2 regions of the Mesorhizobium sp. WSM4841 genome follow, and region 2 is predicted to be linked to the other one. Evidence: predicted binding sites of a transcription regulator. Region 2 holds the regulator's gene; the other holds the start of a gene.
What was found. Region 2 encodes PhoB, which activates phosphate uptake and scavenging genes when phosphate is short. Its sites were predicted from a motif close to TGTCATNNANCTGTCAT; they were not measured.
Positions count from the first base shown of each region.

Region 1: the regulator PhoB is predicted to act here: its motif matches at 2,819-2,835, upstream of olsB (l-ornithine N(alpha)-acyltransferase).

Region 1 covers NZ_JBVVQC010000014.1:149,082-155,030, reverse strand. Annotated here, with positions in the region: gene acuI (acrylyl-CoA reductase (NADPH)) at 1-321, shown strand, start outside; gene AC0L14_RS18605 (hybrid sensor histidine kinase/response regulator) at 434-2,722, shown strand; gene olsB (l-ornithine N(alpha)-acyltransferase) at 2,899-3,774, shown strand; gene grpE (nucleotide exchange factor GrpE) at 4,000-4,635, opposite strand; gene AC0L14_RS18590 (hypothetical protein) at 4,874-5,110, shown strand; gene AC0L14_RS18585 (fatty acid desaturase) at 5,260-5,949, shown strand, end outside.
Region 2 covers NZ_JBVVQC010000009.1:91,511-97,459, forward strand. Annotated here, with positions in the region: gene xylF (D-xylose ABC transporter substrate-binding protein) at 1-332, opposite strand, end outside; gene AC0L14_RS13370 (ROK family protein) at 600-1,847, shown strand; gene phoB (phosphate regulon transcriptional regulator PhoB) at 2,044-2,733, opposite strand; gene phoU (phosphate signaling complex protein PhoU) at 2,750-3,457, opposite strand; gene pstB (phosphate ABC transporter ATP-binding protein PstB) at 3,496-4,311, opposite strand; gene pstA (phosphate ABC transporter permease PstA) at 4,324-5,937, opposite strand; gene pstC (phosphate ABC transporter permease subunit PstC) at 5,930-5,949, opposite strand, start outside.

The sequences.
Region 1 (5,949 bases), on a different contig from region 2:
GCGGTCGGCAGTCACACGCTGGCCAACGTCCTTTCGATGACCTCCTATGGCGGCGCCGTCGCCGCCTGCGGCCTGGCAGGCGGCATGGATCTGCCGGCGAGCGTCGCCCCGTTCATCCTGCGCGGCGTTTGTCTGCTCGGCATCGATTCGGTGATGGCGCCAAAAGCGGTCCGCCTGGAGGCGTGGCGCCGCATCGGCACGGACCTCGATCTCCAGAAGCTCGCCAGCCTATCCACGACCATCGGCTTTGACGGCATCATCGACGCCGCGCACGACATCGTCGAGGGCAAGATCCGTGGCCGCGTGGTGGTGGATATGTGAGTTCTGTCGTCTGCCGTTTTGCGCGAAAGGAAGGCAAAAAAACCGCGCGACCGATAAAATTCGAACGATCGGCCGCAATTTTCCATAATCTCTGTCTGGCAAGGGTTTCCGCATGGTCACTGAATCCGGCATCAGAGAAACGGAGAGCGCCGAAAGCGTCGACGAGATCGGCCCGGAGGCGCCAAGACGGCAGCATATCGCAGCGCCGCCACTGGCGCCCGAGCTGCCCGCCGCCAATCGCGAAGGCCTGCCGTTCCTGACGCTCGTCGCCATAGTCGTGCTGGCAGGTCTGTCGCATCTGACCGGAGCGCCGGTCTTCATCACTTTCGGCCTTTTGGCGACTGGCATGGCCGGTCTCGCCGTGCATCTGCGTGCCAGGCGCAAGGAGCGTCGTACGGTTGCCCTCCTTGGCGAGACCGCAGCTCGCAGCCGCGCCGAGGTCGAGACCCTGGCCGACCGCATGTGGGAGATGCAGGAGAGCGAGGAACGCTTTCGCGGGCTGATCGACGCGCTTGGCGATCTCGTCGTCCACCGCGACCGTGACGGCCACATCGTCTATGCCAACAAGGTTTTCGCCGATCTTGTCGGAGCCGATCAGCGCGAACTTGCCGGCAGGACCCTTGCCGAACTCGGCATCGACGTCGGCATCGTTCCCGATGCCGCTTTTTCCGACCACGAATGCCTGAGTTCCACCGACGTCGCCATTCGCACGCCGGCTGGCCCGCGCTGGTTCTCATGGATCGAACTGTCCGTGCGCGACAAGGAGAACGGCGGCGCCTCGCATCGCGCCATCGCCCGCGACATCACCGCCCGTAAGCACGCCGAATCGTCGCTGATCACCGCCCGTGAGCGAGCCGAATATGCAAGCCAGGCCAAATCGCGCTTCCTCGCCACCGTCAGCCACGAGATCCGCACGCCGATGAACGGCATCATCGGCATGGCCAGGCTGCTGGCGGACACCAATCTCTCGCCCGAACAACGGACCTATGTCGGCGCCGTCTCGACCTCGGCCAGCGCACTGCTGGCGCTGATCGAGGATCTGCTCGACTATTCGAAGATCGAGGCCGGCCGCTTCGATCCCGAACCGCAGCCAATGTCGGTGCGCGAGATCGCCGACAACGTCGTCGAACTCTTGGCTGCGCGGGCCTTCGCCAAGAATATCGGCCTTGGCTGCCATGTCGAACCCGACGTGCCGCAGATGATATCAGCCGATCCGGGAAGGGTCCGGCAGGTGCTGCTCAACCTGATCGGCAACGCGATCAAGTTCACCGACAGCGGCGGCGTTTTGGTGAGCATCGCTCGTACCCGCACCGAAACCACCGACCGCATATGCTTCACCGTCGCCGACACCGGTCCCGGCCTGCACGAGGACGACATGGAGCGCATCTTCGAGGAATTCGAACAGGCTGATGGCACGTCGACCCGCGCGCATGGCGGCGCCGGGCTCGGTCTTGCCATCTCCAGGCGCCTCGTGATCGCCATGGGCGGCACGATTTCGGTATCGAGCCGGCTCAGCCAAGGCTCCGAGTTCGTCTTCGAAATCCCTGCAATATCGGCCACCGAGCCGCCGCAGACCCGCCTGAATGCGCTGTCAGGACGGCGCGCGGTGATCCTGTCGAAGAACGCCATCGAGGCCGACGCCATCGCCCGCACCATCCGTGCCAATGGCGGCATGGTCGATCTGGCCGCGACCGCCTCCCAGGCAGCGTCCTTCGCAGAAGGCTGCGACGTGCTTCTGGTCGATGCGGTCATGGAGGAGGGCGACGGCAGGTTGCTCAAACGCCTTCGCCAGAGCGGCTTTGCCGATTGCGAGGCGATCACGCTGATCGCGCCTACCGACCGCGGCATGCTGGGCGAGTTCCGCGCCAGCGGCTACGCCACCTTCCTGGCAAGGCCGGTGCGCGGCGAGACGTTGCTGCGCGTGCTTTTGACCAGCAGCGTGCCCGCCCTCACCCAGCCACAGCTGGAAAAGCCCGGCGCACCATCCGTCCGTGCCATTGGCGGCCGCAGGCAGGGGCTGTCCGTGCTGATCGCCGAGGATAACGACATCAACGCCATGCTTGCTCGTGCCACTCTGCTGAAGGCCGGGCATCGCGTGAAAGTGGTCGGCAACGGCAAGGCCGCCGTCGAGGCCGTCACTGGGACCGGTCACAAGCACCGCTTCGACGTGGTGCTGATGGACCTGCACATGCCTGTCATGGACGGGCTGGACGCCATCGCCGCCATCCGCCGGCACGAGGAGGAAACCGCCGTGCCGCCGGTTCCAATCATGGTGCTTTCGGCGGACAGCCAGGAAACGACGCGCCACGCGGTGCTTGCCCATGGCGCCAGCGGCTTCGTCACCAAGCCGCTCGACCCCGACGCGCTTGTCCATGCGATCGAGGGCCAGGTGGCCGCCTGATCCGCCGGCTGTCCTTCCTGGCTTCCCTGCGTAACATAGCCGGTTGAAGGATTACCCAGCCGACGAAGTATTGCCCGTAGCACCGTATCACGGTACTGTCACAATCCTGTTGCACCTACACCGTATCCCCGTGCCAAGAGGGATGGCTCGAAGGAGAATCACTCGTGCATACAGTTATGCCGGAACGTGACGCTCGGCCGAACGCCAGTGGTGCTTTGCTCACCGGGCGGAACGTCGATGCCGTCATAAAAGGCGAAGCGCTCGGCCGAATCGGCAATCTCGAAGTGCGGCTCGCCCGCAACGAGGCCGAGATCGCCGCCGCGCAGGAAGTGCGCTACCGGGTGTTCTATGACGAGCTTGGTGCCAGGAAGAACCTGTTCCAGGTGCAGGACCGCCGCGACGCCGACCATTTCGATCCGCTTTGTGATCATTTGCTCGTCTTCGACACCTCGCTGTCCGGTCCCGAGCATCGCCGCATTGTCGGTACCTACCGCCTGCTGCGGCAGGAAATCGCGGCAGCGGCCGGCGGCTTCTATTCCGAGGGCGAATTCGAACTGACCAATCTTATCGCCCGCCATCCCGGCCAGCGTTTCCTCGAGCTCGGCCGCTCCTGCGTCTTGCCGGAATACCGCTCGAAGCGCACCATTGAGGCGCTCTGGCAAGGTATTTGGGCCTATATCAACCATTACGGGATCGGCGTGATGACCGGTTGCGCTTCGTTCCACGGCACCGTGCCGGCGGCGCACGCCGAAGCGCTGACCTATCTCGCCCATCACTGCCGGACGAATTCGGCCTGGGACGTGCGTGCGGTCGCCGGGCGCTACTGTTCCATGGATTTGATGCCGATCGAGGCGGTCAATGCCAAGGCCGCGATCGCGGCGATGCCGCCGCTGGTCAAGGGCTATCTGCGCGTCGGCGCGCGCATCGGCGACGGCTGCGTCATTGACCGCGAATTCTCGACGGTCGACGTGTTCGTGGTGATGCCGGTCCAGGAGATCGGTGCCCGCTACGTCAATTATTATGGCGGGGAAGCCCAGCGTTTCGCCGCCTGAGTAGGGCAGTAGGGGAATAAGGCAGTAGGGGAGTAGGGGGAGCAGGCCAACGGCCGGAGTAGGCAATTGCTCTACTTTATCGTAGGTGGCGTTATTCCCTACTCCCGTACTGCCCTATTCCCCCTACTCCCCTAACTTACGCATCCTTCTCTTCCCTACTCCCCTAACTTACGCATCCTTCTCTTCCCTACTCCCGTACTGCCCTATTCCCCCTACTCCCCTAACTTACGCATCCTTCTCAGCTTGCTCATTCACCGGCCCTGGCTCGACCGGCGCTTCACCAGCCACATGCTTGGGACCGCCTTTGGCAACGCCGACCATGGCCGGCCGCAACACCCGCTCGCCGATCGAATAGCCTGGCTGCACGACCTGGACCACGGTGTTGGCCGGCACCTCCGGATTGGGCACCTCGAACATCGCCTGGTGGAAATTCGGGTCGAATTTCTCGCCTTCCGGCTCGAGCTTCTTCACCCCGTGCCGCTCCAGCGCCGATAGCATGGCGCGCTCGGTGATCTCGACGCCCTCGATCAGCGCCTTGAAGCCGGCATCGCCCGACGCCTTGGTTTCAGCCGGGATCGCATCCAGCGCGCGGCGCAGATTGTCCGATACCGACAGCATGTCACGGGCGAAATTGGCAACCGCATAGGCACGCGCGTCGTGCACGTCACGGGCGGTACGGCGGCGCAGATTCTCCATCTCGGCCGCGACACGGAGTGCGCGGTCCTTCAGCTCGTCGTTTTCCTTCAACAGCCGCACAAGCGCCTCATAGTCGCCGTCGACGCTGCCTTCCGAGCGCTCGGCGGCGGCCTCAGCCGCTTCGATATCCTCGGGCGCGCGTTCGTCTTTTGCCTGGTCGCTCATCGCCGTTTCCCGTCTTTTCGAATGATGTGGATTTTGTGCCCGATATCGAGGTTTGGCGGCCAAAAATCAAGGGGCAAGCGATACTGGAGCGGCCGCTCGCGCTTCGACGACGCACCATGAAGACCTTTCGATATTAATTCAAATTTTACTGTAAGCGCCGGCTTTGCTTGCCAAGATGCTGCGATGGGGGAACCATTCGTCTGCTGGAAGAGTTTCGAAGCCGACACAGGATTTTGAGATGATGACCCGCAACGATGGCGACTGTAACAAGAATGGCGCCCGCAACAATGACGAAAGACGTGAAAGGCTCGCGGCCGGCATCAGGCGCCAGTTCGGCACCGAGGCAACGATGCACTTTCTGCGCGCGTTGCCGGCGTTCCGGACGGAGAACGACATTCCCGATCGTTTCAAGGAATTGCTTGACCGCCTGGACGGCATCGAAAGCAGCGTAGCCGCCGGTGGCAGACGGCGATAGACCAACACATTCGCCTGTCGTTGCGTGCCGCCGGAGTCCAAGCATGCCCTTCGACATTGCAGCACCTAGAGCATCGCGCGACAATTACGCGCAGTAACTTCGCGTGATCCCTGCCTTGCGGCGACGGAATGGTCCGTCTATGCTTCCTGATGAACATGATTTCCCCCGAAGCTGTAGCGAACAGCAAACGCGCCTGGTTGAAAATCCTGGCGCGTTACAAGAAACCTGACAGGCGGCGCAGCGCCGTCGAACTTGCCATCACCCTCATCCCCTTTGCCACGCTGTGGGCACTGTCCTCGGCTGCCTATGCCCATGGTCATTGGTGGGGTCTGATCCTGATCCTTCCGGCCGCCGGCTTTCTGGTGCGGATCTTCATGATCCAGCACGATTGCGGCCACGGTTCTTTCTTCGCCAACCGCACCGCCGACGACTGGATCGGCCGCGGGCTGGGCATCCTGACCTTGACCCCTTACGATTGCTGGCGGCGTGCCCACGCTACCCATCACGCAAGCGCCGGCAACCTCGATGAACGCGGCACGGGCGACATCACGACGCTGACTGTCGCCGAATATCGGCAAATGTCCTGGCGGGGCCGCCTTGCCTATCGTCTCTATCGCCATCCGCTCGTCATGTTCGGCCTCGGCCCCATTTGGCTTTTCATCTTTGAGCAGAGACTGCCGGTCGGCATGATGCGAGGCGGCCTCACGCCCTGGGTGTCGTCAATGGCCACCAATGTGGCCATTGCGGTCGCCGCCGCTGCCCTCGTCTGGTTCGTCGGCCTCGAAGCGTTCCTGGTTGTCCATTTGCCCATCGTCGTTCTGGCCGGTTCCGCCGGCATC
Region 2 (5,949 bases):
ACGACCGGAATGCCTTCGTCCAGCGCCTTCTGCACCGCCGGCCCGATGGCCGAGGCATCCTGCGCAAGGATGATCAGCGCGTTGGCGCCCTGCGAGATCAGGCTCTCGACATCGGTCAGCTGCTTGCCGGGATTGGACTGTGCATCGGCGGAAATATACTTGTCGCCGGCGGCCTCGATCGCCGACTTCATGGCGGCTTCGTCGGTCTTCCAACGCTCTTCCTGGAAATTCGACCACGAAACGCCAATGACCTTGTCCTTGGCCTGTGCGACCGACGCGAGCGTCAGCGACATGGCGACCCCCGCCAGAATGGCGGCTGCGAATCTCTTCATGATATCCTCCCTGCGCCGCGTACGGCGCGACCAACTGGCCCGAAGGCCGGCACAAAGGCCCCCTATTTTTTCGAGCCTCGAAAAAATACTGGTCCAACCGCGAAGCGCTGTCAACATCAATTCCGATGGATTTTGATGTCCCTGCCGACTTATTTCGAGACTCGGAATAAATAATGACAGGGCCTGCTGCTTCTGCCACTATTTGTCGGACATTACCGACGGCTTCCGATTCATGAGCGGCCGCGGCAATAGGGAGGAAGCAAAAGAATGTCGGTTGGAATCCGTCATGACGATTTGCGCCGGCGTAACCGGGCGATGGTGATTTCTGCGGTACGCCGGGCCGGCCAGCCGTCGCGGACCGAGATCGCCGCAACCACCGGCCTCAGTCATTCGACCATATCGGCGATCTCTTCAGACCTGATCCAGGAAGGCATCCTGACCGAGAGCAAGGCGAGCGAGACCGTTTCGATGAAACGCGGCCGACCGCAGGTCGGCCTCAGCCTCAATCCGGAAGCCGCTGCCGTATTGGCGGTCGTGTTGTCGCTGAATTTCCTGTCGGTCGCTGTCATCGATTATGCCGGACAGGTGGTCGCCGAGGAACAGCGCCGGCTGGACACGCTGACCATGTCGCGCGACGAGCTGATCGACGAATGTGTCGCCATCGTGCGGCGCCGGATCGAAGACCCCGACCTCGACGTCCAAAGCGTCGCCCGCATCGCGCTGGCGATCCAGGGCATCACCGATTCGCATGCGCGCGCCATGTTGTGGTCGCCGATCACGCCGCAGACGAACATCGCCTTCGCCGACATTCTGGAACGCGAGTTCGGCATCCCGGCCATCATGGAGAACGACTGCAACATGATGGCCGTGGCGCTGCGCTGGCGCGACCCGGATCGCTACCGCGACGATTTCATCGCCATCCTGCTCTCGCACGGCATCGGTATGGGGCTGGTGCTGAAGGGCGAACTGTTCACCGGCACCCATTCCTCGGGCGGCGAATTCGGCCACATGATTCATCGGCCGGGCGGCGCGCTTTGCCGCTGCGGGCGGCGCGGCTGCGTCGAGGCCTATGCCGGCAACTACGCCATCTGGCGCAACGCAAGGCAATTGAGCGAGAACGCAGAGCCGGTCGCCGATGTCAGCGACGCCGAGATGCGGGCACTGGCGGCCCGGGCGCGCCAGACGGACGGACCGGAGCGCGAAGCCTACCGCAAGGCCGGCGAAGCGCTCGGCTTCGGGCTTGGCAGCCTGTTCGCGCTGATCGATCCGGCGCCGGTCGCCATGGTCGGCGCCAGCGCTGCCGCCTTCGACCTGATCGAGCCGGCCCTGCGCGAGGCCATCGCCCAGACCGCCGGCGGCCAGCATTCGGGTTCGATTTCCTTCGACACCGAGACGAACGAGCTGCCGCTGATCCGCGAAGGCTGCGCCTTGCGAGCGCTGAGCTTCGTCGACCAGGAGATTTTCGCGCCGGGCGCGCAAGGGAAGTCCGGCACGATCAGGAAGGACGTGGCGTGAGTCCGAAGGCAAGGAACAAAGGCGGAATGCGACTTGGGGATGTGTTGAGATTCAGGTCAGGCCGCGCCGGAGTCGAAGACGGGCGCGAAGCGACCAGACTGGGCGAGTTCCGAGAACCGGAACGGAGCGTACTTTTGGGTACGTACCGGAAGCGCAGGAAATCGCCGGTCGCAGGCCGGCATCACCTGAATATCAGCTAGTCTTCCCTGATCGCATAGCCCGCACCGCGGATGGTGCGGATGACATCGGGCATGCGACCATTGTTGACCGCCTTGCGCAACCGGCCGACATGGACGTCCACCGTGCGCTCGTCGATGTAGATCGTCTCGCCCCAGACATTATCGAGCAACTGGCTGCGCGAGAAGACCCGACCTGGGTGCCGCATCATGAATTCGAGCAGCCGGAATTCGGTCGGCCCGAGCCGGATCTCGCTCTTCTTGCGATAGACCCTGTGCGATTCGCGATCGAGCATGATGTCGCCGACCTTCAGCACGCTGGACAGCACTTCGGGCTTGGCGCGGCGCAGCAGCGCCTTGATCCTGGCCATGAATTCCGGTGTCGAGAACGGCTTGACCAGGTAGTCGTCGGCCCCTGTCGAGAGGCCGCGCACCCGGTCGCTCTCCTCGCCGCGTGCGGTCAGCATGATGATCGGCAGCCGCTCGGTTTCGGGGCGCATCCGAAGGCGTCGGCAAAGCTCGATGCCGGAAACCGCCGGCACCATCCAGTCGAGCACCAGAAGATCGGGCACGTTTTCCTGCAGCCGGATTTCGGCCTCGTCGCCGCGCGTCACCACCTCGACCTGATAGCCTTCGGATTCCAGATTGTAGCGGAGGAGGACGCCCAGCGGCTCTTCGTCCTCCACCACCATAATGCGTGGCGCGATCATCGACCGGTCACCCCCGTCATGTCGCCGGCGCCGACATCGTCGTTTCGTCGAGCTTCGGGCGATCCGCCGGCAATTGCTGCCCGGTCACGACATAGTAGGCGTTTTCGGCGATGTTGGTGACGTGATCGCCGATACGCTCGAGATTCTTGGCGCAGAACAGAAGATGCGTGCAAGCGGTGATGTTGCGCGGATCCTCCATCATGTAGGTCAGGAGTTCGCGAAAAACCGCCGTGTATTTCACGTCGATCTTCTCGTCGGCGGCGCGCAGTTCTTTCAACGCGCCGGCGTTGCGCGACACATAGTGCTCGACCACGCCGCGGAGCTGCACAAGAACGAGATCCGCCATCGCGTCGATACCGTGCGAGAGATTACGCGGCGTGGCGCTCTGCCCGACTGCGCTGACCCGCTTGGCTATGTTCTTGGCCAGGTCGCCGATGCGCTCGAGATCGCCGGCCATGCGGATTGCGCCAACCACGGCGCGCAGATCTTGCGCCATCGGCTGCCGCTTGGCGATCAGCGTGATCGCACTATCGTCGAGTTCGCGCTGCCGCGCATCCATGATGGCGTCGTCCGAGACGACGCGCTGCGCCATCGCATTGTCTGATGCAAGCAATGCGCGGATCGAGGCTGCGACCATCGCGGCGGCGAGCTCGTCCATATCGCGGATCAGCCTGTCGATGTGCTCCAGTTCCTCGTCGAAGGATGCGACGGTGTGTTCACCCATGATACTGTCCTCGTGTTCGAAATTCGCCGCCGGACCGCTCAGCCGAATCGGCCGGTGATGTAGTCCTGGGTGCGCTTGTCGTCGGGGTTGGTGAACATCTTGTCGGTCGCGCCCTCCTCGACCAGATAGCCGAGATGGAACATCGCCGTGCGTTGCGACACGCGCGCTGCCTGCTGCATCGAATGGGTGACGATGACGATCGTGTAGTTCTGGCGCAGTTCGTCAATCAGTTCCTCGACGCGGGCGGTGGCGATCGGATCGAGCGCCGAACAGGGCTCGTCCATCAGGATCACTTCCGGCGATACGGCGATGGCGCGCGCGATGCACAGGCGCTGCTGCTGTCCGCCGGAGAGACCGGTGCCCGACTCGAGCAGGCGATCCTTGACCTCGTTGAACAGGCCGGCCTTCTTCAGGCTCGATTCAACGATGCCGTCCAACTCGGCCTTGCTCCTGGCCAGGCCGTGAATGCGCGGACCGTAGGCGACGTTTTCATAGATCGACTTCGGAAACGGGTTCGGCTTCTGGAACACCATGCCGACGCGAGCTCGCAGCTCGACGACATCGATTTTCGGGTCGTAGACATCCTCACCGTCGAGCGTGATCTTGCCGCTCACCCGCGCGATATCGATCGTGTCGTTCATTCGGTTCAGGCACCGCAAGAATGTTGACTTGCCACAGCCCGATGGGCCGATCAACGCCGTCACCTGGTTCTCGCGGACATCGATATCCACATCGAACAGAGCTCGCTTCTCGCCGTAATGAACAGAGACCTTTTCGCCCTTCATCTTGATCGAAGGGGCATTGGTTCCGCTGCTCAGTTTCTGTTCGACGCCGGCTTCCGTCATGATGTTCATATCCTCTACTCCTTACCAGCGCCGCTCGAAGCGCCTGCGCAGTATCACCGCGATGGCGTTCATGATGACCAAAAACAGCAGCAAAATCAAAATCGCCGCCGAAGTCTTCTGCTGGAATCCAGCTTCCGGGAAATCCGCCCACATGAATATCTGCACCGGCAGGATCGTCGCGGGATCGGTGAAGCCGCCGGGAATGTCGACGATGAAGGCGACCATGCCGATCATCAGCAACGGCGCGGTTTCGCCCAGCGCATGCGCCATTCCGAGGATGGTGCCGGTCATGATACCCGGCATCGCCAGCGGCAGGACGTGATGGAATACGGTCTGGACCTTGGACGCTCCGATGCCGAGCGCCGCCTCGCGGATCGACGGCGGCACGGCGCGCAACGAAGCGCGCGAGGCGATAATGATGATCGGCAGGGTCATCAGCGCCAGCACCATGCCGCCGACCACCGGGGCTGAGCGCGGCATGCCGAAGAAATTCAGGAATACGGCAAGTCCAAGCAGGCCGAAGACGATCGAAGGCACCGCCGCCAGATTGTTGATATTCACTTCGATGATCGTCGTCAGCCGGTTCTTGGGGGCAAATTCCTCAAGATAGATCGCCGCCGAAACGCCGATCGGGAAGGCGATGGCGAGCGTAACGATCATGGTCAGGAACGATCCGACGACCGCGCCCCAGACACCGGCCAGTTCCGGCTCGCGGCTTGCGCCGGTGAAGAAGAAGATCGAGTTGAACCGGCTTTCGATCAGGCCGGCGCTCTTCAGCGTGTCGAGCCAGACGATCATCTTGTCGGAAATCTTTCGCGATGCTTCCGGCGTGTCGATGACGCGCAGGAATGCTTGGCCGCTCGCGGCGGGCGCCGTGCTGTCTAGCGCCTCGATCACCGTGCCCTTTGCGACCGCCGTCCCGTTGGCCCCAGGCGACAGCGCGGTCAGCTTGACCGTACCGCCATTGAACGCGACCAGCAGCGACGACGCGCCGCTCGTCAGCGTGAGCATACCGTTTTCGCCCTCGGTCGCACCATTGCCACGCGCCAGCGTCAGCATGGCGTCGTCGCCGAAGGTCAGATCGATGTCGCCGCTGGTTTCCGAAGGGGTGACGCTTGTCGAAATCGCTTCGTCCGAACCGACGTCGGCAAGCAACCCCTTGAGATAAAGGTCGGCAAAATCGTCAAGTGGAACCGCATAGTCCACCGTTCCTCCGAGCATCCCCGGATCAGCCGCAATATCTTTGCGCAGGAAGACGCCTGTGCCGGTGGAAATCAGTCCGCGCAGCAGGCGCTTGTCCTGACGGCTCGTCACATCAGGAAATTTTGCCGTAAGCGCTTCCTGAGCGATGGCGTCGTAGTTGGCGGCGTCGAGTTTCGCCGGGTCGACCTTGGCCGCCGAAAGATCGATCGGCAGCGTCAGATAGTTCTGCCGCAGCGCCGGGATCGCCTGCGTGACGATCGTCGACAGGAGCAGCACAAGAAATAAGCCGGCCAACGCGACGGCTGCGGCGCCAAGCCATTTGAACCACGTTTCAGTGCGGTAACGACCCTTCAGCCGCGCCTTCGCGGCATCGTCGGTATGAACGCTGACCGGCCGCCGGCCGGCGCCGAATGACGCGATCGCATCAGTCATATTGCTCTCGGT